One region of the Pseudomonas sp. ASL3 genome, then DNA from elsewhere that is predicted to be linked to it. Evidence: predicted binding sites of a transcription regulator. Region 1 holds the regulator's gene; each other region holds the start of a gene.

Evidence for each region. Region 1 encodes FliA, which starts transcription of late flagellar genes. Its sites were predicted from a motif close to CTAAAGTTTNNNNNNNNNNNGCCGNTAA; they were not measured.
Region 2: the regulator FliA is predicted to act here: its motif matches at 1,326-1,353, upstream of AC1MEE_RS10390 (methyl-accepting chemotaxis protein).
Region 3: the regulator FliA is predicted to act here: its motif matches at 4,127-4,154, upstream of motA (flagellar motor stator protein MotA).

What each region holds. Positions count from the first base shown of each region.
Region 1 is NZ_CM155281.1:3,617,658-3,628,182, forward strand. It holds gene AC1MEE_RS16730 (protein phosphatase CheZ) at 1-448, opposite strand, end outside; gene AC1MEE_RS16735 (chemotaxis response regulator CheY) at 468-842, opposite strand; gene fliA (RNA polymerase sigma factor FliA) at 1,105-1,845, opposite strand; gene fleN (flagellar synthesis regulator FleN) at 1,842-2,675, opposite strand; gene flhF (flagellar biosynthesis GTPase FlhF) at 2,788-4,110, opposite strand; gene flhA (flagellar biosynthesis protein FlhA) at 4,122-6,251, opposite strand; gene AC1MEE_RS16760 (DUF4123 domain-containing protein) at 6,608-7,510, shown strand; gene AC1MEE_RS16765 (T6SS effector BTH_I2691 family protein) at 7,516-9,591, shown strand; gene AC1MEE_RS16770 (hypothetical protein) at 9,570-10,088, shown strand; gene AC1MEE_RS16775 (DUF6708 domain-containing protein) at 10,088-10,525, shown strand, end outside.
Region 2 is NZ_CM155281.1:2,257,400-2,267,924, forward strand. It holds gene AC1MEE_RS10375 (AbrB/MazE/SpoVT family DNA-binding domain-containing protein) at 1-302, shown strand, start outside; gene AC1MEE_RS10380 (DUF6966 domain-containing protein) at 435-752, opposite strand; partial or broken gene AC1MEE_RS10385 (transposase) at 1,001-1,222, opposite strand; gene AC1MEE_RS10390 (methyl-accepting chemotaxis protein) at 1,443-3,083, shown strand; gene AC1MEE_RS10395 (hypothetical protein) at 3,566-3,856, opposite strand; gene AC1MEE_RS10400 (2-oxoglutarate dehydrogenase E1 component) at 4,053-6,836, opposite strand; gene AC1MEE_RS10405 (LysR family transcriptional regulator) at 6,991-7,917, shown strand; gene AC1MEE_RS10410 (DUF4124 domain-containing protein) at 8,301-8,606, shown strand; gene AC1MEE_RS10415 (hypothetical protein) at 9,127-9,486, shown strand; gene AC1MEE_RS10420 (hypothetical protein) at 10,056-10,277, shown strand; gene AC1MEE_RS10425 (hypothetical protein) at 10,305-10,525, shown strand, end outside.
Region 3 is NZ_CM155281.1:4,966,055-4,976,579, reverse strand. It holds gene AC1MEE_RS22975 (molecular chaperone) at 1-499, opposite strand, end outside; gene asd (archaetidylserine decarboxylase) at 678-1,547, opposite strand; gene AC1MEE_RS22965 (rhodanese-like domain-containing protein) at 1,616-2,431, opposite strand; gene AC1MEE_RS22960 (HDOD domain-containing protein) at 2,479-4,014, opposite strand; gene motA (flagellar motor stator protein MotA) at 4,222-5,073, shown strand; gene motB (flagellar motor protein MotB) at 5,077-6,102, shown strand; gene rsgA (small ribosomal subunit biogenesis GTPase RsgA) at 6,165-7,196, opposite strand; gene orn (oligoribonuclease) at 7,296-7,865, shown strand; gene AC1MEE_RS22935 (trimeric intracellular cation channel family protein) at 7,871-8,482, shown strand; gene queG (tRNA epoxyqueuosine(34) reductase QueG) at 8,663-9,760, opposite strand; gene AC1MEE_RS22925 (NAD(P)H-hydrate dehydratase) at 9,824-10,525, shown strand, end outside.

The DNA of each region.
Region 1 (10,525 bases):
CTTCGACACGCCGAGCCAGCTCACGAAACTCTTCGGCACCGATTTCGCGACGCATGAAGCGCGCCCAATCGGCACTCAAGGCAGCAGCATCGGTGCTGAGCCCACCCATCAAAGGCGTGCTTTGCTCCACCAGATCCATGGTCCGATTGGCCGCGTTCTCGGTCAGCCTGACCACATAAGACAGGCGCTCGGTGGCATCGGTGATCTGCGAGACTTCCTTGGCTTGCGGCATGTTCGGGTCAATTTGAAAATTGACGATCGCACTGTGCAGTTCGCGAGTCAGTTTGCCGACTTCCTGATACAGGCCACGGTCGCGGGTCTGGTTCAGCTCGTGGATCATTTGCACAGCGTCGCCAAACCGGCCATTTTCAAGGCTTTTGACCAACTCGTGTGCGTGTTGCTTCAGGGTCGACTCGAAGTCTCCCATTGATGATTCTGTCTGCTCCATAGAGCCCTCGCGGCGAACATCAGCTATTGACGCGCTCGAAGATCTTTTCGATCTTTTCTTTCAGCACTTGGGCCGTGAAGGGCTTGACCACATAACCGTTCACACCGGCCTGAGCGGCTTCGATGATCTGATCACGCTTGGCTTCAGCCGTTACCATCAACACTGGCAGGTGCTTGAGGCGATCATCGGCACGCACGTGGCGCAACAGATCGATGCCGGACATGCCAGGCATGTTCCAGTCAGTCACCAGAAAGTCGAAGCTACCGCTTTGCAGCATCGGCAGCGCGGTCGTCCCGTCATCCGCTTCAGCCGTGTTGGTGAACCCCAGATCACGCAACAGGTTTTTTATGATCCGCCGCATCGTTGAGAAGTCATCAACGATGAGGATTTTCATGTTCTTGTCCAATTCGACCTCCAAGCAGTCTTTAACGCACTCAGCACCTGAATACGCTGTTCAATCAAAACCGGCACAGCACACAACGGCTGCACGAAAACGACGACGGGCTTGGTAAATCAACAGGTCGGGAAACTGGCACAGCAGGCCCTGAAGGACCTTGACTGACCGGCTCCTGCCTAGTCTTATCTTCTTCGCACGCAACGCTTTGCACAGCCGGCTTACAGTCAGCGCGAAACCACCAAGGGTCGCGCACTGCCTGTCAACGCGCTCGCCATTCCCCCAAACGCCCTCGCAAACGAGCTGCGCACTGGCTGTGTAACTGGCTGACCCGTGATTCGCTGACCCCCAACACCTCACCAATTTCCTTGAGGTTCAGCTCCTCGTCGTAGTACAGCGCCAAGACCAGTCGCTCACGCTCTGGCAAATTGGCAATCGCATCCGCTAGCGCTGCCTGGAAGCGTTCATCCTCCAGGTCGCGCGATGGCTCAAGCTGAGCGCTTGCGCCATCCTCATGCAGTCCCTCATGTTCGCCGTCCTGCAACAGATCGTCGAAACTGAACAACCGACTGCCCAAGGTATCGTTCAAAATCCCGTAATAATCATCGAGACTCAATTGGAGTTCGGCCGCAACCTCGTGATCTTTAGCGTCACGACCGGTTTTAGCTTCAATTGCCCGAATTGCGTCACTGACCATGCGCGTATTTCGATGCACCGAACGCGGGGCCCAATCGCCCTTGCGCACTTCATCGAGCATGGCGCCACGAATGCGGATCCCGGCGTAGGTCTCGAAACTCGCGCCTTTGGTGGCGTCGTATTTGGTCGAGACTTCGAGCAGACCAATCATGCCCGCCTGAATCAGATCCTCGACCTGTACACTGGCCGGCAAACGCGCCAGCAGGTGATAGGCGATGCGTTTGACCAGCGGCGCATAGCGCTCGATCAGCTCGTACTGGGAGTCCTTGGACGCCTTGCTGTACATGCGATAGCCGCTGGCTGTCATAGCACCGGTCCCGCACTCGTCTGATGTACGAGCCGCTCGACGAAAAACTCCAGATGCCCACGCGGGTTGGCCGGCAACGGCCAGGTGTCGACTTTCTGCGCGATGGCCTTGAAGGCCAGGGCGCATTTGGAGCGCGGGAACGCTTCGTACACGGCGCGCTGCTTCTGTACAGCCTTGCGCACGCATTCGTCGTAAGGCACGGCGCCGACGTATTGTAAGGCGACATCCAGGAAGCGATCCGTGACCTTGGTCAACTTGGCGAACAGATTGCGGCCTTCCTGCGGGCTTTGCGCCATGTTGGCAAGCACCCGGAAGCGGTTCATGCCGTAATCGCGGTTGAGCAGTTTGATCAGCGCGTAGGCGTCAGTGATCGAGGTCGGTTCATCGCACACCACCAACAACACTTCCTGGGCGGCGCGCACGAAGCTGACGACCGAGTCGCCAATACCGGCAGCCGTGTCGATCACCAGCACATCGAGGTTGTCACCAATGTCGCTGAAGGCCTGGATCAGCCCGGAATGTTGCGCAGGTGTCAGATGGACCATGCTCTGGGTGCCAGAGGCGGCCGGTACGATACGAATCCCGCCCGGCCCCTGAAGCAGCACGTCGCGCAGCTCACAACGTCCTTCAATCACATCGGCGAGGGTGCGTTTGGGGGTCAGGCCGAGTAAGACATCGACATTTGCCAGACCCAGGTCGGCATCCAGCAGCATGACCCGCCGGCCGAGCTCAGCCAGAGCCAGTGACAAATTCACTGACACGTTAGTCTTACCGACGCCACCTTTGCCGCCAGTCACCGCGATAACCTGTACGGGATGCATGCTGCCCATGTTAGTTCTTTACCTTGTCTTGCTTAGACCGAGGCCACATTACTGGCTGCGCGTACGTTGAATGAACAATGCTCGGCAGACCCTGTATGTAGGTACATTCCAATGTCATGCCTTACCCAACCCGCTTGTTCGGGCTGTGATAAAGATCCGCGAACATATCCGCCATAGCTTCCTCGCTTGGCTCTTCCTGCATTTGCACACTGACCGCACGACTCACCAATTGGTGCCGACGCGGCAAATGCAAATCGTCCGGTATTCGCGGCCCATCCGTGAGGTAAGCCACCGGTAACTCATGACTGATTGCCAGGCTCAATACCTCGCCCAGGCTGGCGGTTTCATCCAGCTTGGTGAGAATGCAGCCCGCCAGACCGCAGCGTTTGTAGCTGTGGTATGCAGCGGTTAGAACCTGTTTCTGGCTGGTAGTTGCCAACACCAGATAATTACGCGCCTTGATTCCGCGACCGGCAAGGCTTTCCAACTGCATACGCAATGCCGGATCGCTGGCTTGCAGGCCGGCGGTGTCGATCAAGACCACTCGCTTGCGCAGCAACGGCTCCAGCGCCTGCGCCAATGACTGACCCGGATCAACGTGGGTGACGGACACATTGAGGATGCGACCCAGCGTTCTAAGCTGTTCCTGGGCGCCGATCCGATAGCTGTCCATGCTCACCAGCGCGATGTTTTGCGGACCATATTTCAATACATACCGCGCCGCCAGTTTTGCCAGGGTCGTGGTTTTGCCCATGCCAGCCGGGCCGACCATGGCGATCACGCCACCCTCTTCCAGAGGCTCGACGTCGGGGGTCGCGATCATCCGCGCCAGGTGGGCCAACAACATACGCCACGCCTGACGGGGCTCTTCAATATCGGTGATCATCGCCAGCAGGTCCCGCGACAGCGGACCCGACAGGCCGATGCGTTGCAAGCGGCGCCACAGGTTGGCCTGCTGCGGACGGCTACCTTGCAGTTGATTCCAGGCCAGAGAGCCGAGCTGCACTTCGAGCAGTTCGCGCAGGCCGTTCAATTCGAAACGCATGGACTCGTAAGCGCGCTGCCCGGCGACTGGCTCAACGGCAGGGGCCGGAGCGACAGGTCGTGGCGGCTCATCGAACGTCGGCTCGATGTGCGTATCGGCAGCGCTCAGCGGCATGCCAGAGAACAATTGGCGATTGATCGATGAGTCGCTGTCGCCACGGGTGCCGAGTTCGGCCTGTGCAGAGACAATGCGCGATTGCGTCTTGCGCAGCTCGTCTTCGAGTTCGATGTTCGGCACCCGCGGCGCCAGCGCGGAAAGCTTGTAATCCAGAGCAGCAGTCAGCTCTACGCCGCCGGCAATCCGCCGGTTACCAATGATGGCTGCATCGGCGCCCAACTCATCACGAACCAGTTTCATGGCTTGACGCATGTCGGCGGCGAAAAAACGCTTAACTTGCATGACTCACTACCTCAGCCGTTGGGCCCGACAGTCGCGACGATCGTGACCTGTTTGGTGTCGGGAATTTCCTGATACGCCAGAACATGCATGTTCGGTACAGCCAACCGTCCAAATCGTGACAGCATGGCGCGAACCGGTCCTGCGACCAACAAAATCACTGGCTGACCCTGCATTTCCTGGCGCTGGGCAGCATCAATCAACGAACGCTGGAGCTTTTCAGCCATGCTTGGCTCAAGAAGAACGCCCTCTTCCTGTCCCTGACCCGCCTTCTGAAGACTATTGAGCAATATCTGTTCCAACCTTGGCTCAAGAGTGATAACAGGCAGCTCCGACTCAACCCCCACAATGCTTTGGACAATAGCGCGGCACAATCCGATCCGCACCGCAGCGACCAACGCGGCGGTATCTTGACTCCGAGGTGCCGCGTTGGCGATCGCCTCGGCGATGCTGCGGATATCCCTGACCGGAACCTGTTCGGCCAGCAATGCCTGCAATACTTTGAGCAGTGCCGAGAGTGACAGGATGCCGGGCACCAGCTCTTCGGCCAGTTTTGGCGAGCCTTTGGCCAGCAACTGCATCAGTTGCTGCACTTCTTCATGACCGATCAGCTCATGGGAGTGTTTGTGCAGGATCTGGTTGAGGTGGGTCGCGACCACCGTGCTGGCGTCCACCACCGTGTAACCGAGGGACTGTGCCTGGCTACGCTGGCTGACTTCGATCCACACTGCCTCCAGACCAAACGCCGGGTCCTTGGCAGTGATGCCATTGAGCGTACCGAAGACTTGCCCTGGGTTGATCGCCAGCTCGCGATCCGGATAAATCTCGGCCTCGGCAAGCGTGACACCCATCAACGTCAGGCGATAAGCGCTGGGCGCCAGATCGAGGTTGTCGCGGATATGCACGGTCGGCATCAAAAAGCCCAGTTCCTGAGAGAGCTTCTTGCGCACCCCCTTGATCCGCGCCAGCAATTGACCACCCTGATTGCGGTCCACCAGCGGGATCAGGCGGTAACCCACTTCCAGACCGATCATGTCGATCGGTGTGACGTCATCCCAACCCAATTCCTTTGAGTCTTGCGCACGCGATGGCGAAGGCAACAACTCCTGCTGGCGCTGGACCTCTTGCAACGCATGCACCTTGACCATGTTCTGCTTCTTCCAGACCAGATAAGCAAAACCGGCGGCCATAGCCCCCAGGCTGATAAAGGAGATGTGCGGCATGCCCGGCACCAGGCCCATGACCACCATCAAGCCCGCTGCCACTGCCAGCGCCTTGGGCGAGGTGAACATCTGCCGGTTGATCAGCTTGCCCATTTCTTCCGAACCGGAAGCACGGGTCACCATGATTGCCGCAGCGGTGGACAACAGCAGTGATGGCAATTGCGCCACCAAACCGTCACCGATGGTCAACAGCGCGTAAACCTTGCCGGCATCGGCGAAGGACATGCCGTGCTGGAAGATACCGACGGCCATGCCGCCAATCAGGTTGATGAACAGAATCAACAGACCGGCGATGGCGTCACCGCGCACGAATTTGCTGGCACCGTCCATCGAACCGTAGAACTCGGCCTCCTGGGCCACTTCCAGACGACGATGCTTGGCCTGAGGCTGATCGATCAAACCGGCGTTGAGGTCGGCGTCGATGGCCATCTGTTTACCGGGCATCGCGTCGAGGGTGAACCGCGCGCTCACCTCGGAAATCCGCCCGGCACCTTTGGTCACTACGACGAAGTTGATGATCATCAAAATCGCGAAGACCACGATACCGACCACGTAGTTACCGCCGATCACCACCTCACCGAAGGCCTGAATCACCTTACCGGCAGAGGCGTGGCCGTCTTGACCGTGGAGCATGACCACTCGCGTGGACGCGACGTTCAGCGCCAGGCGCAGCAACGTGGCGACCAGCAAAATGGTCGGGAATACCGAAAAATCCAGCGGCCGCAGGGCGTACACACAGACCAGCAGGACAACGATCGACAGCGCAATATTGAACGTGAAGAACACGTCCAGCAGGAACGGCGGCATTGGCAACATCATCATTGCCAGCATGACCAACAGCAGCAACGGCACACCCAAATGGCCACGACCCAGGCCAACCAGATTGCTGCGCGCCGCGTTGATTAATTGAGAGCGGTCCACCGATTCTTTACCTGCACGCTAAATCAAACTTTTGACGCCATAAGTGACGTAGCGAGGGCATTGCAAGAAGCTTTCCAACTCTGATGCAGTCGTTGCAAACAAGCAGAAAATACTCGGCGCAGGAGATTCCACCCTGTCTTCGCGCGCCGCATTGATTAATTAAGAACGATCCACCAACGCCTTACCTGCACGCTAAATCAAGCTTCTGACGCCGAAGACAGGAAGCGAATTCGGCGGCGCTCACTATCGACTGGAGGGACGCAGAGAATAATCCGACACAACTCAGAGATTCATCTGATTTACCGGCGATTTGATATTTGCATACGGTAGGGGCTCCCTTTCACTTAGGTGAACCCATGATCTCCAGCTCAATGGTCCAGACCCTGTCCGAAGACCTGCACCCACCCCGTGGCCACGCGCCACGCCACTTGATGGCCCTGATCGACATGGCCGCCCTGCCTGCGCAGACCCGTACCGAGCTGACGAGCCAATTCAGTGACCGGTTGCATCCGCTGTTGCTAGACCCGGCCTTTGCCGTCCTGCAACCCCTGGGGGCCATGCTGCTGGCGGCCCTCACGGCAGATTTCAGGGGGCATGACTCGCTGCTCAGCCGCTTCCACTCTTACGACAGCTCGATCATCAGCGCCTGGATCACCAGTACCTTGCCCCCCGCCGCGTTAGCACAGCATTTCGCCCAGGCCACTTTTGCCACCGGCCTCGCGGGTGAGCGCTACCTGTTGCGTTACTACGACCCTCGGGTGATGCCGATCCTCCATCGTCAGGCCGCAGAGGCATGGCGTCAGTGGTTCTTCGCGCCGGTGGTTTCCTGGTGGTGCCCCAGGGCCACGACCGCGCAGGAACAATGGCACCGTCTGCCCGGCCTTGCGCTTGACCGCCCGCCCCGTACGGCCCCGCCGCTGATCCTGCACGAACCCCTTGAACGAGCGCTGGGCAATGATCCCTTGCCCCAGCAACTGGTGCAGAGCCTGAGCCAGCAAACCCCCTCCTTGTTCAACAACGACTGCCATGGCGTACGCCTGGCTCAGGTCGAGGCACTGCTCAAGACCGCGCGTGCCAGCGGTCTGACCGATCATCACGACCTGTCCGCCTACGTGTTGCTGGGCCTGCAACATTCGCTGGCTCGCCTGGCCAATGACCGGCGATGGCAGGCCGCCGTGCAACAAGCCGCCTCAGGTCGGGGGCGACTGACCCGGCTCTATCTCGGCGCCCCTCAGCCCCACACGCCCACCCGGAGTTGAACCCCATGACGACCTCATCCAACCCCTTCGAGCTGTACGATCGCATCGCCAACCAGATCCGCAACAACGAGGGCACAGGCGCCTGCGTCACCTGCAAGCGCGCTGTCGCCATCCTGCCGTTGCGCTACGGCGTGATCGGCAGCACCAACCCGGAGGCCGCGAGTCAGTTGGCGCCGGACTGGTCCGACAACCTCGGCCTGCGCCTGCAAGACGCCCACCTGCCCCTGAGCGACGCGCGCTACGCCGTGCGCACCTTGCGCGAAGGCTATCTGTACCTGTGGACGCAACGCTTGGAGGATGAGTGGCGCTGCGAAGGGGCCTACCGCACCTATGACAGCGGTCTGTGCAAACCGCTCGCGCCGCCGCTGGACCCGGACTTCGCCGCGAGTTACCGCGCACGCCTCGGCTTCGGCGAGCGGGTGATCGAGATCACCGACCCCGAAGACGTCAGCGAAGCCCGTCTGCTGTTCACCCCCGACCAGCTGACCCCGCGCATGCTGGAGAAAATCCGCAGCGACAGCCGGCTGCGCAACACCCTGCGACGCCTGGACATCCGCCGACTGCTGCAAGCCTGCACCCACAGCGAACACGTCATTGACCCCGAGCGGTTCGACAGCGTCATCGCCGAAGCCATCGCCCGGACCGACCCCGAACTGGACGCGGTACTCGCCGAGCAGCTCTTTGCGGCGCCCAGGGGTTACGACGCACTGGCCGGCAGCACCCGCCGTCTGGCCCTCAGCCAGAGCCACGCGCAGGGTTTTGCCGTGGTGCTCGACGATCCGATTGGCATCACCCAGGAACTCAATGCCTGGCGCAACCAAAGCGCCACCGTGCTCGTCGATTTCATGCAGCAAATAGACAGCGAAGGGGTCGACAACCAGCGCAAACACACCATCGCCTTCGCCATCGACAACCTCAAGACCACCCTGGCCGAGCAGACACAGCAGCACTACATCGCCCACAACAACAGCGTCGGCGTGCGCTACACCGATCCCGAATATGCGGCCCACAATGCCCATATGGTCAGCGCCTCAGCCGGCAACTATCGCAGCTACCGCAACCCCGCCGACCAGCAACGCCAGGAACAACTCGCCATCGAACAGGCCCACCAGCACAGCTGGGACGGTAAATACGGCAAATACCTCGACGAATCCCGACGCCAGGCCTTCCTCGACAAATACCAGGCGGTCGTGGCCCACGCCGATGCACTCAAGGACGCCCGCGCCGCCGACCACCTGCTCTGGCTCAAAAGCCCGGCCCTGCTCGACGCCTTCGCCCACTACGACCGCCGCGACAGCGCCAACGGCTTGCTGTTCGAAGCGCAGCTCGGCGGCGCCGTGAGCGGCATGAACGCCACCCAGGCCGGAGACACGCTGCTCGCCACCTGGAGCGCGGCCGACAACGTCGACCTGAGCAACCTGTTCTGGCGAGGCCTGACGCAGAACCAAAGCGAAACGCAGAAGGAGGTCGACGCGTTGCTGGCCCAACACAACCGGCTGCCCACCCTCAGCCGCGAAGCCCTGCTGGGCCTGACCCAGGGCCTGACCGACATCTTCGACAAAAGCCATGCACTGGTCACCGAGACCCACTTCGACGCGCCGCCCACGGTCTTCCACCTCAGCGGCGCGGCCATGCTGATCAACACCTTCGGCAGCCGCCTGCTGCAAAGCGACAAGGTCCCGCTGGTCGACGCACCGATCAACAACCTGCTGGCGTGGCTGTTCAAGGCGCGCCTGGGCAAGATGGGCCAGCAGTTTCATCTGGAGTCTCGTGGCGGCATCCCCCTGAGCCGCGGCGTCAAAGCCAAGATCGACGCGTCTGTCGCCAAGAGCTTCACCGTCGGGATCGGCCCGGGGGCCAACGCTCACCGGCTGGAACTCCGCCTCGGCGCCACCCTGGGCTTGCTGCAACTGTGGAACCTCAAGGTCAAGTACGAAAAAGCCGACAAGGCGGGCGCGAAAAACTCGAACTCGGCGCCGCCCTGGTCGCCGTCATCGCGGCAGTCCTGGAACTGGGTACGGTGGCGGTCAGCCGGGCCGAGAGCAATAAGACTCAGGCCGTGCAACAAGCCGGGCGGGTGATGGGGAGTGGGTTGCGGTTGAGTGCGGGGGTGCTGGCCGGTGGGGTGGCGCTGGTGGGGGCGGTGTTGGATGTTAAGGATGCGGTCGAAGCGGTCAAGACCGATAAACGCTCGCTTGCTGCGATCTATTCCCTCCGCGCTTCTGCCCAAGTCGGATCGGCATATTTCTCCGCAGCCATCGGCTTGGCCGTTGCTGGTCCTTTCCTTGAATACTTGATCAAGAAACACGCCAGCAATGTCATCCTGATCAAACTATTGGAACCAGCACTTTCCGTATCCACAGCATTGTCCCTGCGCATGGCCTTTATGTTGCGCTGGTGCATCCGCATCAACGTGTCGATTTTTGTGCTGACCGTGGCCCTGGAGTTATTGCTGCCCAACGCGCTGCAACAGTATCTGGAGCACAGCACCTTTCGGAAAAACCGGGAGACCGGTACCCCCGAATCTGAAGAACAAGAGCTGAAGAACCTGCGCAAGGCCATCGAGGGGACCTTCTGATGTATCTCTTCGAATGGGGCATGCACTGGGGCAAGGGTCAATCCAGCTACGAAGAAAGAGCGGAGCGGGCACGCAACCGACAACGCAAACCGGGTCAGGAGATTCTGGACAACCCAAGCAGCGTAAAAGAATCGGTGTCTTCAAGGGTGAGCGACAACCACTCGCTCTATCGGCACAACGCAACCTACATTGACTTGCGCACACCCAATGATGAAAAGCGCGGACTGATCACGTTGATTGCGGGTAGCGGAGGAGCGCTACTTACTTTCATGTTTTTATTCATGGTTTTTGATTTTATAAATACGTTTTTCATTGAGGTCAGAACCGAAACCAATCCATTGCCATGGGATGCCTACTTCTATTTTCTAGTAGTACCTCCTGTTTCAACCCTATCGCTGTGGCTTTACTTCAAACATGTCTTCCCCCACCTCCGTCTG
Region 2 (10,525 bases), 1.4 Mb from region 1:
ACGTTGTGCCGACAGAAGTGCTCGATGCTGCTGCCGATTTGCTGGAACAATACGGACTGATCAGTGTACGTGGTTTTGTGTCGAACGGAGGCGGCCTGCGGCTACTGTTGCAGGCCCTGGGCGAGAGCCGCTTTCAGTCAACATTGATTGATGCCGGTGACGGCAGCGGCGATCAGATCGTTAGCTTGCCTGATGAGCTGGTGCAGGAAATGGGTTGGCAAGAAGGTGACGTACTTAATATCCGCAAGCGCGTAGATAGTGTGATTGTGCTCAGCAAAATGACTTCTCAGGATAGCGAATAATTCTGGCGTTGAGGGATCCATCTCCTGGCGATGTTGCAACAACGGGCCAGTACCGACCCAAGGCCGACCCCGGTCAAAGTGGATGTGAAATTTAACGCGCGTGTATTAGTTTGCTGTTGGTGTGAATTGCCATCAGTCTTGCGAACGCCTTATTGCATCCGCAAGTTGGGCAGCCTCGCTGCGCAATTTATCGAATTTATCGTTTAACTCTACGTAGCCAGGTTTCCAGGAAAAAACGCCATCATCGTGGCATTGGCCAAGAACGAGGTCGTTGAACGAGCCCATTCCGCCGTAGCCTGATAATAGGTAAGTGATCCCAGAGTAATCAGAGTTGAGCAGGCGTGCTCGTACCTTGCGCACCCACAAGCTCCAGTGAGCAACTCCATCGCTTTCAAGCATCGTAGCAAGCTGGTCAAGAACGCAGATCAGCTCTTCGGTTTTCGGCCCCATTTGTAGGTATCATCCAACGTGATATTGCGGCATGTTAAGAGAGATGCTGTCGAACGCGTCTCGCCAGCTTCGCTCAACAAAGCACTGTTCAATAACTCTCTCCACTGGCCGCATACCACCAATTGCTGGGTATTGCGAAGGGCTACAATCGACCCATTGTGGACATTGGCTAAGGACTCTCCGAATAAGTGCTCAGATGTACTGAAATACGTCCTCACTACCTGATCCGAAACTCCGATCAACTTGCTTCACACCAAACCCATAATCTGTTTTCGAGCCATCCACAGGTTCGATAGGGCGAATAGCGCCGTCAGCTGCGCTGTGTTTTTTATCAGTCCGCGAAAGCGCGCCTTCATATAGCCGAGCTGGTGTTTGATCACCCGAAACGGGTGTTCAATCTTGGCACTCGTCTGGGCTTTGCAATACTCGAATTTCCGTTTGGCCTTGTAGATCAGGCTGCGCTTACTCATCTACACATAGGTGCGGCGCGGCCAGCAAGGGCGTATTCCAGCACATCTTAGGACTTGTTCGGAGAGTCCCAGGTACCCCTTGCCAAGAGAAAATCTGAAGGAGTTTCAGAATAGGCGAACGCCGCCGATAAAGTGATGTTATTTTGATATTGCACAGGTTCGTTCCTGAAGAATCGTTTAAGCTCCGAGATCATCACTTCCAATCCATCGAGTTCGCCACATGAACATTCTGAATCAGTCCAAATTCTCGACCAAGCTTTTGTCCTCGTTCGTCATCTGCGCCCTGATCACCCTAGCCGTGGGTGGGTTGGGAATGGTGGGGATCAGTCGTTTGTCCGCTGCGCTGTCGTTGACCTTTTCCAACAGCCTGGTCTCAGCGAGTAACACCGGCGAGACCCTGATCAGCCTGACCGCTCACAACCGCGGGCTCTACCGGTTGCTCGACGCTCAGGCCGGCGACGTGTCCGAAGAGAACAGGACGCGTATTCGCCAGGGCCTGGCGACGGATCTGGCTCGGGCGGAAAAGGCCTTCGCGACCTACCGTACCACGCCTATGGAGGATGATGAGCAGGCGGCGGGGGACAAGTACGAAGAACTGTGGCCCGCTTATGTGGCAGGTGCCCAGAAGGTTATTGAGCTGATGGACGCCGGCGATCTTGCTCAGGCACGCACTCGCTTGGACGTGCTGTCGCTTGACGTGTTCAATCATTCCCGCGAGTACCTACGGGTTATGATCGATTCGACCAATCGGCAGATCAAAGAACGTGCCGAGGAAGGGCGGGAAGTCGAAGCCAGCTCCAGGCTGACTCTGCTGGTCGGGATCGTGATCGCCTTTCTGGTGGCCATCGCTCTGGGCATTCTAATTGCGCGTATGATCACCCGCCCACTGGCGGTGGCGGTCGCTAGTGCCCAGCGCATTGCCGGTGGCGATCTGACCCAGAGCATTTCCACTACCCGTGGCGATGAAGCGGGGCAACTGCTCAATGCCTTGGCGGACATGCAGGGCGGCTTGAAGCACACCCTTCAGCAGATCGCCAGCGCCTCGGATCAGTTGGCCTCGGCCGCCGAAGAGCTGAGCGCGGTGACCGAGGAAAGTACCCGGGGCCTGACGCGGCAGAATGACGAAATCCAGCAGGCGGCCACCGCTGTCAATGAAATGACTGCGGCGGTCGAGGAAGTGGCGCGCAACGCCGTGTCGACCTCCGAGGCCTCTAAATCCGCGACTGAAGACGCCGCTCATGGCCGCAGTCAGGTCGACCATACGCTCATGGGCATCAGCACCATGGTGCAAGAGATCACCGAGTCGACCGAGACGGTGACCGAACTGGCCGGATACATTCGGGAAGTCAGCAAGGTACTGGACGTGATCCGCAGCATCGCCGAACAGACGAACCTGCTGGCGCTCAACGCTGCCATCGAAGCCGCCCGTGCTGGCGAACAGGGGCGCGGGTTTGCGGTGGTGGCCGATGAAGTGCGCGCGCTCGCCCACCGCACCCAAGCCTCGACCGTAGAAATCGAAGGCATGATCAGTACCGTGCAATCGGGCGCTAATGGGGCCGTCACGGCCATGGGCAAGAGCCTGTCGCTGGCCACCAGCACCCAGGAACTGGCCCAGAGCGCCGGGGCGGCGCTGGAGAAGATTACAGACAGGGTCGTGACCATCAACGAGCGCAATCTGGTGATTGCTTCGGCCTCCGAAGAACAGGCCCAGGTCGCCCGTGAGGTGGACCGTAATCTGCTGAACATCCAGGACCTCTCGACCCAGACCGCTGCTGGTGCCAACCAGACCAGCGCCTCCAGCCAGGAACTGTCGCGGCTGGCCGTCTCCTTCAATGCCCTGGTAGCGCAGTTCAAGCTTTAAGGTCCTGAGGACGGCTTCAGGTCGGCCACCGGCCCATGTCCATTTACATCACCAGGGTATCTGTAGGTACAACAAGTGCCTTGATACTCTGGTTCCTGAACACGGTGACCACCCCCTTCGACGATCCCTTCCATGGTCTGCTTTTGGCCGATTTCTGCCTGTCGCGACTGACGGAAATCGACCCTGAGCCCTCGTTCGCTTCCACCGCAAACTGACGGAGACTGATCCGAGTCCGCAGTGTCCCAAAAAGACGCCGTGCTGCTCGCTATGGTGGCGAATCGCATGACAGGCAATAAGATCATACAGGCCACACTCCGAGCGTGACCTTACGAACCCAATCTGATGGTTTGTGGACGATCACATCTCTGCGAAGCAAGCGTACAAAACCTCAGATCGGTGGCAGTCTGGCAGCAGAGTGACCAGGATCGGCAAAAGCATTGACTGCGACAGCGTAGTGTCGTGAGATCAATCGGAAGGGCGCGCTAATTGATCTGCACAATGACCGGACCTTCCGTGACGACCGGCGGGTTCGCGTGGATATTCGAGGCGTTTTTCTGGATCCAGTCGCGCGCAACTTTCAAGCTCTCATCGGTGCCGGCCTTGTCCGTGCAAACAGTCACCGATATACCGCCATCACCAGTATTTAGCAGTGTGTAGCTTACGAGGCCAGGCACTTTCCGGAGGGTAGCTTCTACGTCGGTCTTGCGCTCTTCTAGAACATCGAAAAGCTGCTTTGCTCCCGCACCCAAGTAGGTTCTTATAACCGTATACATATTAATCTCCTTTGTGGGTTACCGTCTGAATGCCAATCCAGATTCGCTGATGGGCGCTATCACTTGGGTTTCAGTTCGTCCCGATTTGTTCAGCTTAGCCAAACGCCGGCGACAAGCGAAATGCAACGACCACCGGCAGCTTCACGGTCCTGACTGTTGTGGGCCACCCAAGCTGTTTATCCAGGCGCATGCCCCATCAAGAGAACGCGCTTTCGATGACCTGTTGTTGTTGCTCAATGTGCATCGACATATTGCCTGGTGCGGTGGATGCGCCGGGTGGTGGGCCTGCATAACGAAGCGTGGTCGCCTCGGGGATCATGTCACGCAGATAATCATCGACGAATTTCCATGCACCCTGATTACGGGACTCCTCCTGGCACCAGACCACCGATTGCAGGTTTTTGTAACGACCGAGCTCTTCAGCCAATGCTCCATAAGGAAAAGGGTAGAGCTGTTCCAGACGAACAAACGCGATATGTTCAGCCTTTACTGCACGACGGTGCGCCAACAATTCGTAGTGGATTTTTCCTGAACAGGCGATCACTCGGGTCACTTTGTCTAGCGCGGGAAGGGTAAACCGCTCACCCACAATCTCTTGAAAAGACCCTTTGGAGAATTCCTCCAGATCGCTCACGGCTTCTGGATGCCTCAGCAAGGATTTCGGAGACATCACAATCAATGGCCGGGGGGCGGAGTACAACGCCTGCCTGCGCAGCAAGTGGAAGAACTGAGCCGGCGTCGTAGGCTGACAAACACGCATATTGTCTTGCGCGCACAGTTGCAGGTAGCGCTCCAGTCGGGCGGAAGCATGTTCGGGTCCCTGACCTTCCTGACCATGAGGCAACAGCATTGTCAGCGCGCTGTGCTGTCCCCATTTGACAGCGCCGGAGGCGATGAACTGGTCGATGACCACTTGCGCACCGTTGGCAAAATCGCCGAATTGAGCCTCCCACAGCACCAGTGTCTCAGGCTTCGCAATGGTGTAGCCGTATTCAAAGGCCAGGACTGCCGCTTCGGACAATACCGAGTTGATGACCGTGAAATTACCTTGCTCTGGGGCAATATGATCCAGAGGTCGATATTTACCTTGTCCACGCACTTCCCGATTCTGCGGATTCAGAACAGCGTGCCGATGGCCGAAGGTACCGCGTTCGCAATCCTCGCCACTGAGCCGTACATCGACACCCACAGACAGCACTGACGCGAACGCCAGGTGTTCAGCCATGCCCCAATCAAGAGGTTTTGCACCTGTCGCCATTTCGTGCCGACTCTGGGTCACCTTGGAGACAAGAGGGTGCAGTTTCAGATCGGCTGGCAAGTCGGAAATACGGGCAGCCAGAGCCTGGATCTGCCCCGGTGGCGGAGCTGAGTAATTGCTTTGCTCCGGATGTTGAAATGAAGATTGTGCCGTTTCATTTTTGGCGACAGGCCGAGCATTTTCCAGTCCGGCGCGATAGGCCTGCATGATGGACAAAACCTGCTCATCGGTGATCAGCCCAGAGGCGACCAGTTTGTTGGCATACAGCCGGCGTACGCCCGGATGGGTAGCCACCGAGCGGTACATCAGCGGCTGAGTCATATGGGGCGTGTCTTGTTCCTGATGGCCGTGCCGGCGGAAACACACCAGGTCGATGACAACGCTTTTGCTGAATGCCTTGCGGTAATCCAGCGCGAGCCGTACCGCGTTGACAACCGCCTCAGGATCATCTGCGTTCACGTGCAAGACCGGCGCCTCGATCAGCTTTGCAATGTCAGTGCAAAAAAACGAAGACCGGGTTTCTTGCGGGTCAGACGTGGTAAAACCAATCTGATTGTTCACGACAATATGCACGGTACCGCCGGTGCCATAGCCTTTGGTGTAACTCAAACTCAGGGTTTCCATGACGATACCCTGGCCGGAAATGGCCGTGTCACCATGTATTTCCACGGGCAGTACGTTGTCACCTCGGGACGCTTCGCATTGCTCGCTTTGAGCACGAGCCATCCCCTGGACCACCGGGTTGACGATCTCCAGGTGGGACGGGTTAAAGGCCAGGGCGACGTTCACCGCACCATTTTCCGTTTCTATGCTGGTCGTAAATCCCTTGTGATACTTCACGTCCCCCGCGTGGAGAGCCTTGTTCTCGAACTCGTCGAATAGTGCGGCTGGCAGCTTGCCAACCGTGTTCACCAGAACATTCAAACGACCACGGTGGGCCATGCCCATGACCACATTGCGCACACCGTTTTTTGCACCATGGCTGATGAGTTCATCGAGCAGGACGATCAAGGATTCACCGCCCTCCAGCGAATATCTTTTCTGTCCGGTGTAACGGATATGCAAATATTTTTCAAAGCCTTCGGCAGCGCAAAGTCGCTCAAGAATGCGCAGCTTTTTCTCGGGGCCGAGCATCGGCTTTGCTCGTGTGGACTCAAGCCGGTCTTGCCACCAGTCGCGTTGCACGGGGTCACTCAGGTACATGAATTCCGTGCCCAGCTTTCCGCAATAGGTTGTCTCCAGTGCGGATACCAGATCGGCAATCGATGCTTCGCCTTTCCAGAAATGATGACCTGGCAGTCCTATTTTTTTTGATAAGTCCGCGCTGTCTAATCCGTGAGATGCCGGCGACAACTCGGGCATGGCAGGCAGCGGCGCCCACCTCAACGGATCAAGATTCGCCCGACGCGCGCCAAGCATGCGATAGGTCGCGATTAATGATTGTGCGGCCAATTGTCGACGCGCAACGTCCAGGTCTGGCGCCGTGAGCGACAATGCCCTGCGTTCTACCCCGCGTGCCAATTGAATGAATTCCTCGACGATCGGCGCATGTGCGATGTCGTCTACGTGGAACTGGCCTTTTTCCACCGGCAGCTGAAGTGACTCGAAATAGCTACGCCATTGCTCGGGAACGGCTGAGGCGTCATTGAGAAATTGTTCATACAACTCTTCAACATAGGAGGCGTTGCCCCCATAGAGAATTGAAGTTTTCTGGCTTTGCATGCTGATTCCCTGGTTGACCGGCCGTGACGCAGTTTTTCCGAGATCTTCGGCACCGCCACAGCGTGTGTCGCGCCAGCTTACTGGGGAAAAATGTTCCGTTTTGCGATACCTTTTATTTAGTGAGTTGAACTTAATTCATGAATAAGAGGCTTTTATGTTTTCCTCCGAACGGTTAAAGGGCATTGATGTATTTGTCTGCGTCACGGATTCCGGTAGCTTCAAGGCGGCTGCCGAGCGGATGAACCTGACGGGCTCGGCCATCAGCAAAAGCATCGCCCGACTGGAGAGCAGGCTTGAAACCCGGTTGTTCCATCGCACGACACGGCGTTTGTCTCTGACCGATGCAGGGACTGCGTTCTACAAAACCTGCACCGGTGTGCTGGCCGATCTCGAGGAAGGCGAGCTGTCCTTGCATGCGGAAAACACCGAGCCTCGTGGCAGGATTCGCATTGATCTCTCTGCGTCCTACGGGCGGTTGCACGCGCTTCCGGTCATTCTTGAGTTCGTCGAAAAGCACCCGATGCTGTCGCCGCACATTTCGTTTTCCAATCGATTCGTCGACCCAGTGGAGGAGGGCATCGACATTGTCGTTCGAGTCGGTGGTTCAGATGTCTGGCCCGCTGCTTTGGGCCACCGTTACCTGGGTACAGGGCGACATGTTTTCTGCGCTTCACCTGACTACCTGAGCAAGCGTGGCGAGCCGATCACCGAGGGCGATCTGGAGCACCACAGTTGCGTGGTCTACGGCGGTAGTGACGGTGCGATCCACCCTTGGCATTTTCCGGGGAGCCGCTCCGGCGAGATTGAACGCCGGGTCATGCCCGCAAGGTTCATGGTGGGCGATGGCGAAGGAATGGTGACGGCGGCAGTGACAGGATGTGGTATTGCGCAGTTGCCGACGTGGTTGATCAAGCGTCGGCTGGAAGAAGGGACATTAGTCGAAGTGCTTCCCCATTTGGCAACGGATGGTCTGGCGATCAATCTGGTCTGGGTAAAAAGCCGTCAGGCACTGCCAAAGATCAGGGCGTTGCTGGAGGTGCTTGCAGCGGGTCTGACGCCGTCTGGTAGAAAAGCCGAATGACCGCTTTTGGCCGATTGTGTTGAAAAAGTCGACCCGGCCTGGCTAGCCATACATTGAACGGTGAAATCGCCTTTTTTGCACGCTGCTACGTCAAATCTGAGTCCTGAGCCTTCTGCGCAAAACACGGATTTCAATCTCAGGCGCGTACTTTTCTGCCGTGGAAACCGAAGCCGACTTTTTCAACAGAATCGGCCGATTGTTGCCCGTCGCTACTGCCATTCTCAAGGTGCTTATACCAACCTTCACATTCAACTCATGTTGCACATGTCGAATGCAATGGAGCCTCAGTGTCGGAGACCATTCAACCCGCTGGCAATGGATTACAATACGGATGAAAGTAACAGCGATATTTTGAAAAGCCCGATGCCACCGACAGGTACAGCGTGAGTAAAACTAACATCCTTTCCCCAATGGTCGTGTTTGCAATGCTCTTGGCAGGTGCAAGCACTGCGAGCGCCGGTGCTATCTACAAATGCACCAATCCAGACGGCAAGAGCATTTTTCAGCAGGTGCCGTGTAGCGTTGACTCGCTTAGCCCATTGGCTGATGAAAAAACTTCAGATACGTCTCAAAGGCAAGAAGCCGTCCTCCAAGCCGCAGCGGCTGACTACGCCAAGCGCATCAAAGAGGTGGAAGTCTTGATGGAGAACGACGAGAAACTGAATGAAGCGTTAGAGCAAAAAAAGTAGAAAGGCTCGTTGCAAACGAGTATCAGGACGGTACGCTCTTGGCCGAACGCTGCCTTCCGCCACCCACTGCAATCGAGATTTCTACAGATCCTGAGCAGGATGTGAAGGCTCAAAGAGAGCCAAGGCATCAGATTTGGTGGCTATTTAGGCGTCAAATACGACAGCGGCCATGCCATATACGACAACATGCACTCGCCCCTCTTAATAAAAAATTTTTGAGACGGAGTTCTTATATTTGAGACCAAAGAAAAAGCGAGGTACTCAGCCGCCCCGTTTTTTTTGGGCATTACCACCGATTCTCTCTTCGCTTTTTGTCTTTGATTCTGCTTCGCTTCTGACGATTTTCAGCGCGGACACGGTGTTGAAAACACCCGTAGGGCACAGGGAAGTCGCGCATTCGGTCGCCAGACCGCTGCTTTTCATTTTGGCTTCAAATACATATCGAAAATTTTGAAAAAATACTCGTGTCGGACGTAATCAGCCTTGATTACGTCGTGGACGCAAAAATGAGGTCGGCCGGATGGATTTAGGGCTGGAGTCGCACGTGTGGGCACTCGCGCAGCAGGTGCTCGGAGATCCTGAATTCACGAGCGTCATCGACAAACTGGTTGGAGAATATAAGCGCCGGCCCGGCATTGATTTCACGGTGCGGTTGCATGCTTCCGACATTGGTGAGCACGCTATCGCCGTCTTGAGTGATTCGTTGAAGCGGCACGATATTGCTACCGAAGGCCGCGATGGCCCGCATGGATACGTTGCTGTGCGATCGAGGCTAAGGCACCACCTGCATCATCAGCTGCAATGGCAACTGATGATGCAGGTTGGAGGCGCCTCTGAAGCGATCCAAGAGGAGTTTTTTGCTCGCGATTTAAGTCTGTAGCGCGAGCCCAGCAATCAATGACCCTATGGCGCATTGGGGTTCCGAAACTGCCTTTGGTAATGTAATACGTCGGTAAACAGTCAAGCTGCTAGACGTGGCGATAATCAAGGTTTTGCCAGTAGAGGAGAACCCGAAAGTCCTCAGCTCGGCCTCTATCGCCAACTTGTAAAACACGCTGGCTTGATTGTACCGGGCACCATGCAGCCACGAGCCCGGCTCTACCAAAAGCAAATGATGGCAAGGCCAGTTCAGGGGGACGCTCTCGGCCACCCAGCCGTCAGACGCTCCCACACGCATGCCACCTCCGTTGATGCCAGCCATGGAGATACTCCTGCCTATCAGCGGCACGATACCTTCAGTCTCTAGATACCGATTACTTCCAACATTCTCCGTGTGATCTCTTACGATCTTCTGGCCGGACAGAGGGAGGTGGTCTCCAATATGGCTTGTTGCAGGCGCAGTGGGGATATGGGTCGACACACGATGGTGAGCGCTATGAGATACACCTCTGTGAGCACTGCTTTTTCCAGGCGGTTGCCAGTCTTAAGCAGGAGAGGCGAGTCCACACGATGTTCAGTGAAAGCGACACTGACAAACCCATGGATAATTTTGGCATGGTCGAAAGGGACGACTTCTTCAACGACGGCGGAAGCTCGACAGCCTCAACCTCGAAGGCGCCTTTGGGTGAACTCACCCTGCGATCGCGGCAAGTTGATCGGGATCTTAATCGCGGGGGCACTCCCATCGCTGATCGCAGCATCCGCAGTGGTAAACTGATGGATATCGATTAGCACTTCAGCAGTAGCGAGACAATCAGAATGAAAGCAGAACTCAGCGAAGAAGAGATGCGCCTGGCGCTTTTTGGCCCAGCATCGGAATCCGTCTCGGAGCCTCAACAACATCCAGAGCCTGCGGTGGAGACAAAGCCAGAGCTGAAACCGAAACCGCGAACCATAGCGAAATCACATTCGCCGAAGCTTCGGGTCACGTTGCATGTCACCAAAGAGTTTGAAGGTGCTGTTGAGGTCTTGACCTACGA
Region 3 (10,525 bases), 1.3 Mb from region 1:
GCCACAGACCGTCCGGCACGGGGCAATACAGCTGACTGGCGCGAATCAGTGGGCCATTCAGGCAGTGCAGGGCCCGCTGCGCGGCAGTGGTCAGCAGCGTTGCGCGCTCCTTGGAGAAGCGCGGCGCGATGCGCACGATGATCTGTTTGTAACCCACCGCCAAATGGTTTTGCAGGGCCTGGCACAGGTTGGCGACTTTGCGCGGGCGTTCGTCGAGCACAATCGCTTGACTGAGGAAGTGTCGCTCAAGGTTCTTGCAGACGTAATACACCTCAGGGCGCAGCAGTTCGAGCAGATGCAGGCGGTTGTCGCTGGATGTCAGTAACTGATTGAGTTCGCCCAGGGCTTGATAGAGCAGACGGGCGGTTTCACCGAGGTTGGCTTTGGGCAGGGTGGCAATCCAGTGTTTCAGGTCGCGCGGGGTGGCTTCACAGAACGACAGGCTCGGCTGTGTAGGCGTGGGTACACGCAACAACAGATGGAGACTTGAATTACTCATGTGCCCGGCAAACTCCAACAACACGGTGGCTCAATCCGCAGCTCTTCAGAACAAAGCCAAGTCCGACTCTAACAGTATCGGCTTACAGTCGCAGCCTTCGATGGTCCAGTACCTCCGATGGCTGGCGATAGTGACTGCCAGCGCATCGGATTGGGCGCGCTCAAGATGTGATCTGCGGTCAAACCTGCGCAGCCAGACCCAGTGCCTGACCCATCTGCACAGGGGTACCGGCGCCAAGTTGCTCGGCCCATTTCACTTGATCCGGCCCGAACAACACAATGGCCGTCGAGCCCAGCTTGAAGCGCCCAAGCTCAGCGCCTTTTTCCAGATGGATCGGTGCGCGGGCGGCTTCGTCGTAGCGCACGGTTTTCAGCTCGCGTTTGGGTGGGGTCACCAAACCGGCCCAGACCGTTTCAATCGAGGCGACAATCATCGCGCCCACCAGTACCACTGCCATCGGACCGCGCTCGGTATCGAACAGGCAAACCACGCGTTCGTTACGGGCGAAGAGCTCCGGGACGTTTTCGGCGGTGGTCTGGTTGACCGAGAAAATGCGCCCTGGCACGTAAACCATTTCACGCAAGGTGCCGGCCAGCGGCATATGGACCCGGTGATAGTCTTTTGGCGACAGGTAAATAGTGGCGAATTCGCCGCCCATGAAGGGTGCGGCCAAATTCGCATCGCCGCCCAGCAGTTCTAGCACGCTGAAGCTGTGACCCTTGGCCTGGAAGACCCGGCCATGATCGATCGGACCCAATTGGCTGACGGCGCCGTCGGCAGGGCTGAGAATCGCGCCAGGGGTTTCATCCAGCGGCCGTACGCCAGGCTTCAGGGTGCGGGTGAAGAAAGCGTTGAAGTGCTCGTAAGCGGTCAGGTCCTCCACCAACGCTTGCGACATGTCTACCTGATAACGCCGGACGAACCAGGCGGTGAGCGAATTTTTGAACCAGCGCACACGGCACTCGGCAACGCAGCCAGCCAGACGAGACAACAAATGGTGTGGCAGCAGGTATTGGCTGAGGATAAACAAACGCTGTTTCATCAAAATCCCTAAAGCGAAGCTTCTGTAAAAAAGTGGCAATTATAAAGAGTGGTGGGTCCTGCTGACGCCCCGTCTTATTTCTCGACTGGCGTATCGGGATGGTTGCCCCATTCGCCCCAGGAGCCGGCGTAGCCTTTGACTCGCGGGTAACCCAGCGCCTTGGCCACCAGATAGGTGAAGCCGGAGCGATGGTGGGTCTGGCAATGGGTGATCACTTCCTTGTCCTTGGTAATGCCCAAATTCTTGAGAATCTGCGGCATATCCTTACGGATACGCAGGCTGCGTGTCGCGTCCATTCCGGCAGTCCATTCGAAGTTGACCGCGCCGGGGATGTGCCCGCCTTTGGCCGCGAGGATTTTTTCGCCTGAATATTCAGTCGGCCCGCGTGCGTCCCAAATCGCCAGATCAGCGGCACCCAGACGGCATTGCAGGTATTCGCGGGTAGCGGTCGGTTCGCTGTGCAGGGTCAATGGCACGGGACCGCCGACGCTGTGCGGCACATTGCTCGACAAAGGCAAGGCCTCGGCCAGCCACGCGTGCAGCCCGCCATCAAGGTAGTGATACTGCGAGTGGCCGATCACATCCAGCAACCAGATAAAGCGCCCGGCCCAACCGCCGCCTTCGTCGTCGTAGACCACGTAGACCGCTTTGGGGTTATGCCCCAGTTCACCGAACAGCACTTCCAGCTGGGCTTGCGTGGGCAAAAGGCCCGGCGCGGGTGCCTGGCCCAGTTGCGTGCGCTTGGGGTCGACAAAGTGCGCGCCCGGGATATGCCCGGCGCTGTAGCGCGCGCTGCTGGTCAGGTCGACAAGAATCAATTCTGGCGCGTCAAGGCGGGCCAGCAGGTCGCTGGGCTCGATCACCAACGGCAAGCTAGAGAAGTCAGACATTTGAGGTCTCCAGATCAGAAAAAAAGAGGCGAATTGTAACGCACGAGTCAGACTTTGCGATTACTAAAGCTGCTTAACGCGCGCTCGATACATTGCGAGGTTTTACCGAAAGCCTGCACGCTGATCTCCGAGAGCGGTCCGCCGCCCTGATCGGCGAACACCAACATCACCACCCGACCGTTACTGCTGAGTGAGCGCAACAACAGATGCTCGCCAGTGAACAGTCCTTTCAGTTGACCCGGTAACAGCGCCGAAAACTGCGCATTATTGGTCGGCGTCAGGCGCAGTTGGGTCGGTTGCGCCAGCAAGCGCTGCAACACGGTACTTGCGCTGATGTTCAGGGTCAGGTTCGCGGCGTCTTTGTTCAGCCCGGCAATCTGATGGACGCGCAGGGCGGTCATGTTGCGATCGGTCATCAACAGCATGACGCGCTGCATGCCGCACGCCACCAGCGCATCGCGAGCAAAGGTGGTCAGGTGCATCGCATTATTGAAGCGGCTCGGCTCTACCAGCAGCTCGGCGCAGTACTTGCGCCAGGCTTGCAGCGCCTCGGCGGTGGGGGGTGGAGCAGGCAACAAACCACGGTGAATCCGCCGCGTTTCCCATGGCCAGAGCAGGGCTTCGGCCGGATGCCAAAGCTCACTCGCCCAGTGATTGCGAGCGCTTTGCACCGCTTGTTGATGCAGTTGTTGTTGCAGTTCATCCAGTGGCTGTTGCAGGTACAGGCTGGTCAGCAATTGCCAGCGCTCGCTGTGTGGGCTGTCCCAGGCTTGTTGCGCCGACAGCGCCACGCCGTTGGCCAGCAGGATGGTGTTGGCGGGTTGATTGAGCCAGCGTCGCAAGACTGGGTCCGCGTCCAGCAGTTGCCGTTGGCGCAGCGGGTGACGGTGGTCGCGGGCAATGCGCAACACTTTGACCAGCAGTCGACGTTCGCTGATCAGCGAGCGATAGCCCTGCGTGACCCACATGGGCAGGCGCCAAGCGTCGGCCAGCGCCAGGCATAGCTTGAGCAGGCCGACGCCAAACAATTGCATTTCAACGTTCAGCGCCGATTCGCCTTTGTGAATGACGCGTAGCTCCCATTCTTCAAGCAGTTTGGGGTGGGCCATCGCCATCGGCCACAGCGGCGACAAAAACAGCAGGCTGCCCCAATGAATGTCCTGCCAGAGCCGCGCCAGGCGACTGGCGAACAGCCCGTTGGCCTGCTGCGTCGCGTGCTGGCTGATCAGTTGCAGCTGGCGCAGGGTCGGCGGGATGTCCTGCGTATCCAGCGCGGGCAGGCGCTGAAGCAACTCTTCGGTGCGTTTCAACCCCAGGCGGTTGATCGCCACCTCAAGACTTTCCGCCGGCTCCGAAAAGCCGGTGCTGTGATGATTGGCTTCGCGCAACACACTGAGCACCAGCGAAGGGCTTTCCTGCATCAGCTCGGCGATATCGCGCAACGAGCGACGGCTGTCGTCCAGTGCGCCGAGCACACGTCCGTGGCTGGCGATCGGCACCGGTAAACGGATGGCATCCAGTTGCTTGATCCAAGCGTCGAGGCTGCGCGGAACGGGAAGCTGAGCTGAGGTTTCTGGAGGCATGCAGGAGGCCTGTACGGCTGAGGTGTCAGGATAGTATCGGATGCCGGATTCAAGGCGGATCGACGCCAGACTGCCCGCTACACGGGGCGAACTGGCTTTTCGCCTGAACTGGCTATAGTCTGGCGCACTTATGCCGATAAGTAGAAGAAGAGTTTCAAGAACTTCCGCTCATGACCTCGAACCCGACTCAGTAAGAAATCTCTCTATATGGCTAAAATTATCGGCATCATTGTCGTTTTCGCGAGCGTCCTCGGCGGATACGTCATGTCACACGGCAAGATTGCAGCACTGATTCAGCCTTTTGAGGTCATGATTATCGGTGGTGCGGCCTTTGGAGCATTTCTTCAGGCCAACCCCGGTTATATGACCCTGCATGTGATCAAGAAGTCGCTGAAGATGTTCAGCTCACGCTTCAATCACACCTTCTACCTGGAAATTCTGGGCCTGGTCTACGAGATCCTCAACAAAAGCCGCCGCGAAGGCATGATGGCGATCGAGGGTGATATCGAAGACGCCTCGGCCAGTCCGATTTTCGCCAAATACCCGGCCGTGCTCAAAGACGAACGGATGACCGCCTACATCTGTGATTACTTGCGCATCATGTCGTCGGGCAACATGGCGCCGCATGAGCTTGAAGGTTTGTTCGACATGGAATTGCAAAGCATGAAGGAAGAGCTGGAGCATCCTTCCCATGCGGTCACCGGGGTTGCCGACGGCATGCCCGGTTTCGGTATCGTCGCGGCGGTCCTCGGTATCGTAGTGACCATGGCCTCTCTGGGCGAGGGCGACAAAGCGGCCATTGGCATGCACGTCGGTGCGGCATTGGTCGGTACTTTCTTCGGTATTCTCGCCGCCTATGGTTTCTTCGGCCCGCTGGCGACGTCCCTGGCCCATGATGCCAAGGAAGAGCTGAACGTGTTCGAAGCCATCAAGGCCTCGCTGGTCGCTTCGGCTTCGGGCATGCCGCCGTCGCTGGCTGTGGAGTTCGGTCGCAAGGTTCTTTACCCGGCGCACCGACCCAGCTTCAGTGAGCTGGAGCAAGCGGTTCGCGGTCGCTGATTCATGGAAAACAATCAGCCGATCATTATCAAGCGCGTCAAGCGCTATGCTGGCGGGCATCACGGCGGCGCCTGGAAAATCGCTTTCGCTGACTTCGCGACAGCGATGATGGCCTTCTTCCTGGTGCTGTGGCTGATATCTTCGGCCACTCCGGAACAATTGAAAGCCATCGCCGGGTATTTCAAGGACCCGGTCGGTTTCAGCGACAGTGGCACGCCTTACATCATCGATTTAGGTGGATCGCCAGCGCTGGCGCCCGACGAGACCTTGAGCCCTGAGGTCAAGTCCGAGCCGCAACCCGACAAGATCAAGGTCGATAGCGATCAGGTTGAAACCCTGGCCGAGCAAGTCGAGCAAGAGCGTTTGGAAATGCTGTTGCAAGAGCTGCAAACCAAGGTCGATGAGAACCCGCAACTGAAGAGATTCAAGGACCAGATCCTGTTCGAGATCACTCAGGACGGTTTGCGCATCCAGATTATGGACGCTGAAAATCGGCCGATGTTCGACTTGGGCAGCGCCCGCCTGAAACCGTATTTTGAAGACATCCTGCTGGCCATGGCGGACACCATCAAAACGGTGCCGAACAAAATCAGCATCAGTGGTCATACCGACGCCACGCCTTTTGCAGGCAGTGGTGGATTCGGTAACTGGGAGCTGTCGGCAAATCGGGCCAACGCGGCTCGGCGGGCGTTAGTTGCCGGTGGTTATCCTGATTCGCAGGTAGCGCGGGTGGTGGGGTATGCCTCGTCGTCCTTGTACGATAAGGACCATCCGCAGGATCCGGTGAACCGCCGCATCGACATCATCGTGCTGACCAAAAAAGCCCAGCAGCGTATGGAAGGAACTCAGGCTCCGCCGCAAACGCCTGATGCCGCAGCGCCTGCACCTGCGCCCGAATCAACCGCCCCGGCTGGCCCGGCAGCAGGTGCCGCCATCGACCCGCAAACTGCACTACAGCCTCACGAGCTGCGGCAAAAGCTGAACATCTTTGAAAATGGCGTGTTGAAGATGGATGAGACGAAGAAGTAGGCCGGTCCATAGGTGCAAAAAAGCCGCGATGATCGCGGCTTTTTTTCGCGGGCGGGAAAGAATCAGTAACTGTTTTCCGGCAAGCTGGCGATGATCGAACGGTAGCTGTTCATCCGTTGCTGCTGAACGCGGCCTTCTTCGAGGGCCTTGAGCAGCGCGCATCCCGGTTCGCGATCGTGTTTGCAATCGCGGAAACGGCAGGTTCCGATCAGCTCGTTGAACTCGATGAAGCCAGCTTCCACATCGGAGCGGCTGACATGGCCCAGACCGAACTCTCGAATCCCCGGGGAGTCGATCAGATCGCCGCCGCGCGGGAAGTGGAACAGGCGTGCAGTCGTTGTGGTGTGCGTACCTTGGCCGGACAGCTCGGAAAGCGGGCCGACGCGGGCTTCGACTTCAGGCAACAGGCTGTTGACCAGTGACGACTTGCCAACCCCGGACTGGCCGACGAATACGCTGATATGCCCGTCCAGCTGGGTTTGCAGTTGCTGCATACCGTCGCCCTGGTGTGCGGACACTTCCAGCAGCGGATAACCCAACTGCCGATACACCGCCAACAACGCATTGAGCGCCGGGGCGTTTTGATCGTCGATCAGATCTGCCTTGTTCAGCAGCAGCAGCGGACGAATCCCCGCGTGTTCGGCGGCGACCAGATAGCGGTCGATCAGGTTGGCATGAGGCTCAGGCATGGGGGCGAAGACGATCACGATCAAATCGACGTTGGCCGCTACCGGCTTGAGCTGGCCACGGCTGTCCGGGCGGCAAAGCTCGGTGGTGCGCGGCAGTTGCGCGACGATGACGCCGATGCCCTGATTGCCGGCACGCCAGACGACTCGGTCGCCGGTCACCAGTGCCGGCAGATTGGCGCGCAAGTGGCAGCGGAAGACCTGGCCGCTCTGCTCGCCTTCCTGCGCTTCGACTTCGACCTGCACACCGAAGTGAGCGATCACAAGCCCGGTCTGCTCGGGGCCGAGATCACCGCCCTCAAGTGTTTCAAGGGTCTGCGATTCACGTTTGGCAGCGCGGGCAGCGCGCTCGCCCTGAATCTTTTCGATGCGCCAGTTCTGACGACGATTGAGTTGGCGTTTGGCCATGGGTGTTCCGAGTCGATAAAGAAGCTGATTGGGTAAAACGGGGAAGAGTCTAGCACGCCGGGTAAGCTAAACTGCGCGCCTACTCTGAGGAGCCGTGACATGCCGACGACGCAAGAAAAATTTAGCAAGCAGAACCTAATTTGGATCGATCTGGAAATGACCGGTCTGGACCCCGACACCGACGTCATTATCGAGATGGCGACCATCATCACCGACAGCGAATTGAACACGCTGGCTGAAGGGCCGGTGATTGCAGTGCACCAGAGTGACGAAACCCTGGCTCGCATGGATGAGTGGAACACCCGTCAACACGGCGGCTCGGGCCTGACTCAGCGGGTTCGCGACAGCCGCATCAGCGCCGCTGAAGCTGAAGCGCAGACGCTGGCATTCATCCAGCAATGGGTGCCGGAACGCAGTTCGCCGATCTGTGGCAACAGCATCTGTCAGGATCGTCGTTTCCTGTATCGGCACATGCCGACCCTGGAAAACTACTTCCACTACCGCAACCTCGATGTCTCCACGCTTAAAGAGCTGGCGGCACGCTGGTCGCCTGAGCTGAAGTTCAAGAAAGGCAGTGCTCACCTGGCGCTGGACGACATTCGCGAGTCCATCGCTGAGCTGCGCTACTACCGTGAGCATTTTATTCAAGGGATAGGCATCAAGGGCTGATCAACATGCTGTTGATGCTCTATTTGATCGCCATCACTGCCGAGGCCATGACCGGTGCGCTCTCGGCGGGGCGGCGGGGCATGGACTGGTTTGGCGTGGTGCTGATCGCATGCGTCACGGCACTTGGCGGCGGTTCGGTTCGCGATGTTCTACTGGGGCACTACCCGCTGACGTGGGTCAAACACCCGGAATACTTGATCCTGACCAGTGTCGCGGCCCTGCTGACCATCTTTTTCGCACCGCTGATGCGCCATCTGCGCTCACTGTTTCTGGTGCTCGATGCCCTGGGATTGGTGGCGTTCACCCTGATCGGTTGCATGACCGCGCTGGAAGCCGGCAACGGCATGCTGGTGGCCTCGGTCTGCGGGGTGATCACCGGCGTATTTGGCGGAATCCTGCGGGATATCTTCTGCAACGACATCCCGTTGGTTTTTCGTCGAGAACTTTACGCCAGCGTGTCATTCGTGGCGGCCTGGTGCTTCCTGTTCTGCCAGTACCTGGCGCTTGCGAATGAGCAGGCGATCCTGATCACTCTGTTTGGCGGTTTCCTGCTGCGGCTGCTGGCGATCCGTTTCTGTTGGGAAATGCCCAAATTCGTTTATAACGATCCCTTGTAGGAGCGCGCTTGCCCGCGATCGGCTGCGAAGCAGTCGCAAAATCAGCGCATTCGATTCAGACAGTGAAAACTGTGCTCGGCATTTTTGGGACCGCTTCGCGGTCCATCGCGGGCAAGCGCGCTCCTACAGTTGACCGTATTTGCTGCGCTACAGCGTGGCGTCGAGGCGGGATGGGATCCCCTACAAAATTGAAGCGCGCCGCAACTCATGCTGCCTCAACGCCCACTCCACATGCTCACGCACCAGCTCTGACGGGTAGTTGCGTCGCGCTTCCAGCGCTTCCAGTACTGGAATGGTCGAGGGTGCATTGCCCAGCCCGACCGCCAGATTGCGTAACCAGCGTTCATAGCCTGCGCGGCGCAGGGGAGAGCCCTCGGTGTTGCTGAGGAACGTCTCTTCATCCCACAAAAACAACTCGGCCAGTCCGGCGTTGTCCAGGTTATGCCGGGGCTGGAAGTCTCCCTGGCTGGTGGGCCGGGCGAAGCGGTTCCACGGGCAGACAATCTGGCAGTCATCGCAGCCGAACACGCGGTTGCCGATCAGCGAGCGCAACTCTTCAGGGATTGCGGTCTTGAGTTCGATGGTCAGGTAGGAGATGCAGCGTCGGGCGTCCAGCACATAAGGGCCGACGAATGCTGCGGTGGGGCAAATATCCATGCAGGCCGTGCAACGCCCGCAATGTTCGCTGGCGTGGGGTGGGTCGACCGGCAGAGGCAGGTCGACGAACAATTCGCTGAGGAAGAAATAGCTGCCAGCCTTGCGATTGAGTATCAAAGTATTTTTGCCGATCCAGCCCAGCCCGGCTTTTTCGGCGATGGCTTTTTCCAGTACCGGTGCGCTGTCGACGAAAGCCCGATAACCAAACGGGCCAATGGCTTGCTGAATTCGCTCGGCCAGTTGCTGCACGCGTTTGCGGATCAACTTGTGATAGTCGCGGCCCAGGGCATAACGCGAGACATAGGCTTTTTCCGGTTGTGCCAGGCGTTGTGCCATTTCGGTGTCGCCCGGCAGGTAGTCCATGCGCAGCGACACCACCCGCAGCGTGCCTGGCACCAGTTCTTCCGGGTGCGAACGCTTGCTGCCATGAGCTGCCATATAGTCCATCTCACCGTGGTAACTCGCATCGAGCCAGCGTTGCAGGTGCTGCGCGTGCTCGCCCAGATCCAGGTCGGCGATCCCGACTTGTTGGAAGCCCAACTCGCGCCCCCAGTCTTTGATCGATTGGGCAAGGGCGGCCAAGTCGGCAGTAATTGGCTGATCGGCAGTAATAACGGGCATGCGAAGAGGGCAACCGGGGCTGAGGTGCGTATAATTCTGCCAGACATCGGAGCCAGAAAACGCATGCAGCCAACTAAACCGCAATTACCCGACGCACTGTACAGCGCCGCGCAGGTGCGGGATCTCGACGCCCGACTGATTGCGGCCGGTACGCCGGGCCTGGAATTGATGCAGCGTGCGGCTCATGCGACCTGGCGCGCGCTACGCCGCCATTGGCCCGAAGCACGGGAATTGACCGTGTTGGCAGGGCGGGGCAACAACGCCGGTGACGGCTATTTGATTGCGGCGCTGGCCCGACGCGCCGGCTGGCAAGTGGCTGTGCTGGCCGTCGGTGATCCTTCGCGATTGTCCGGTGATGCCGCGCAAGCGCATGCCGAGGCGGTGAGGGCGGGCGTCAGCATCGAGAACTGGTCCGCTGAACAGGCACTGCGTGGCATCTTGCTGGACGCGCTGCTTGGCACGGGCCTGAGTGGTGAGGTGCGCGAGCCTTACCTCAGCACGATCAACGCGATCAATGCCAGCGGCCTGCCAGTCGCGGCGGTCGATATTCCTTCCGGCTTGTGTGCCGACACCGGGAAAACCCTCGGCGTTGCCGTGCAGGCCCAGCTCACGGTGAGCTTCATCGGCCTGAAACTGGGGCTGTTCAGCGGCGATGCCGCGGACCTGGTCGGTGAGTTGGTATTCGATGATCTGCACGCCGATCCGGCGATCGTCGCGCAAACGCCGGTCAGCGCCAAACTGTTGGATACCTTTAATTTGCCACGT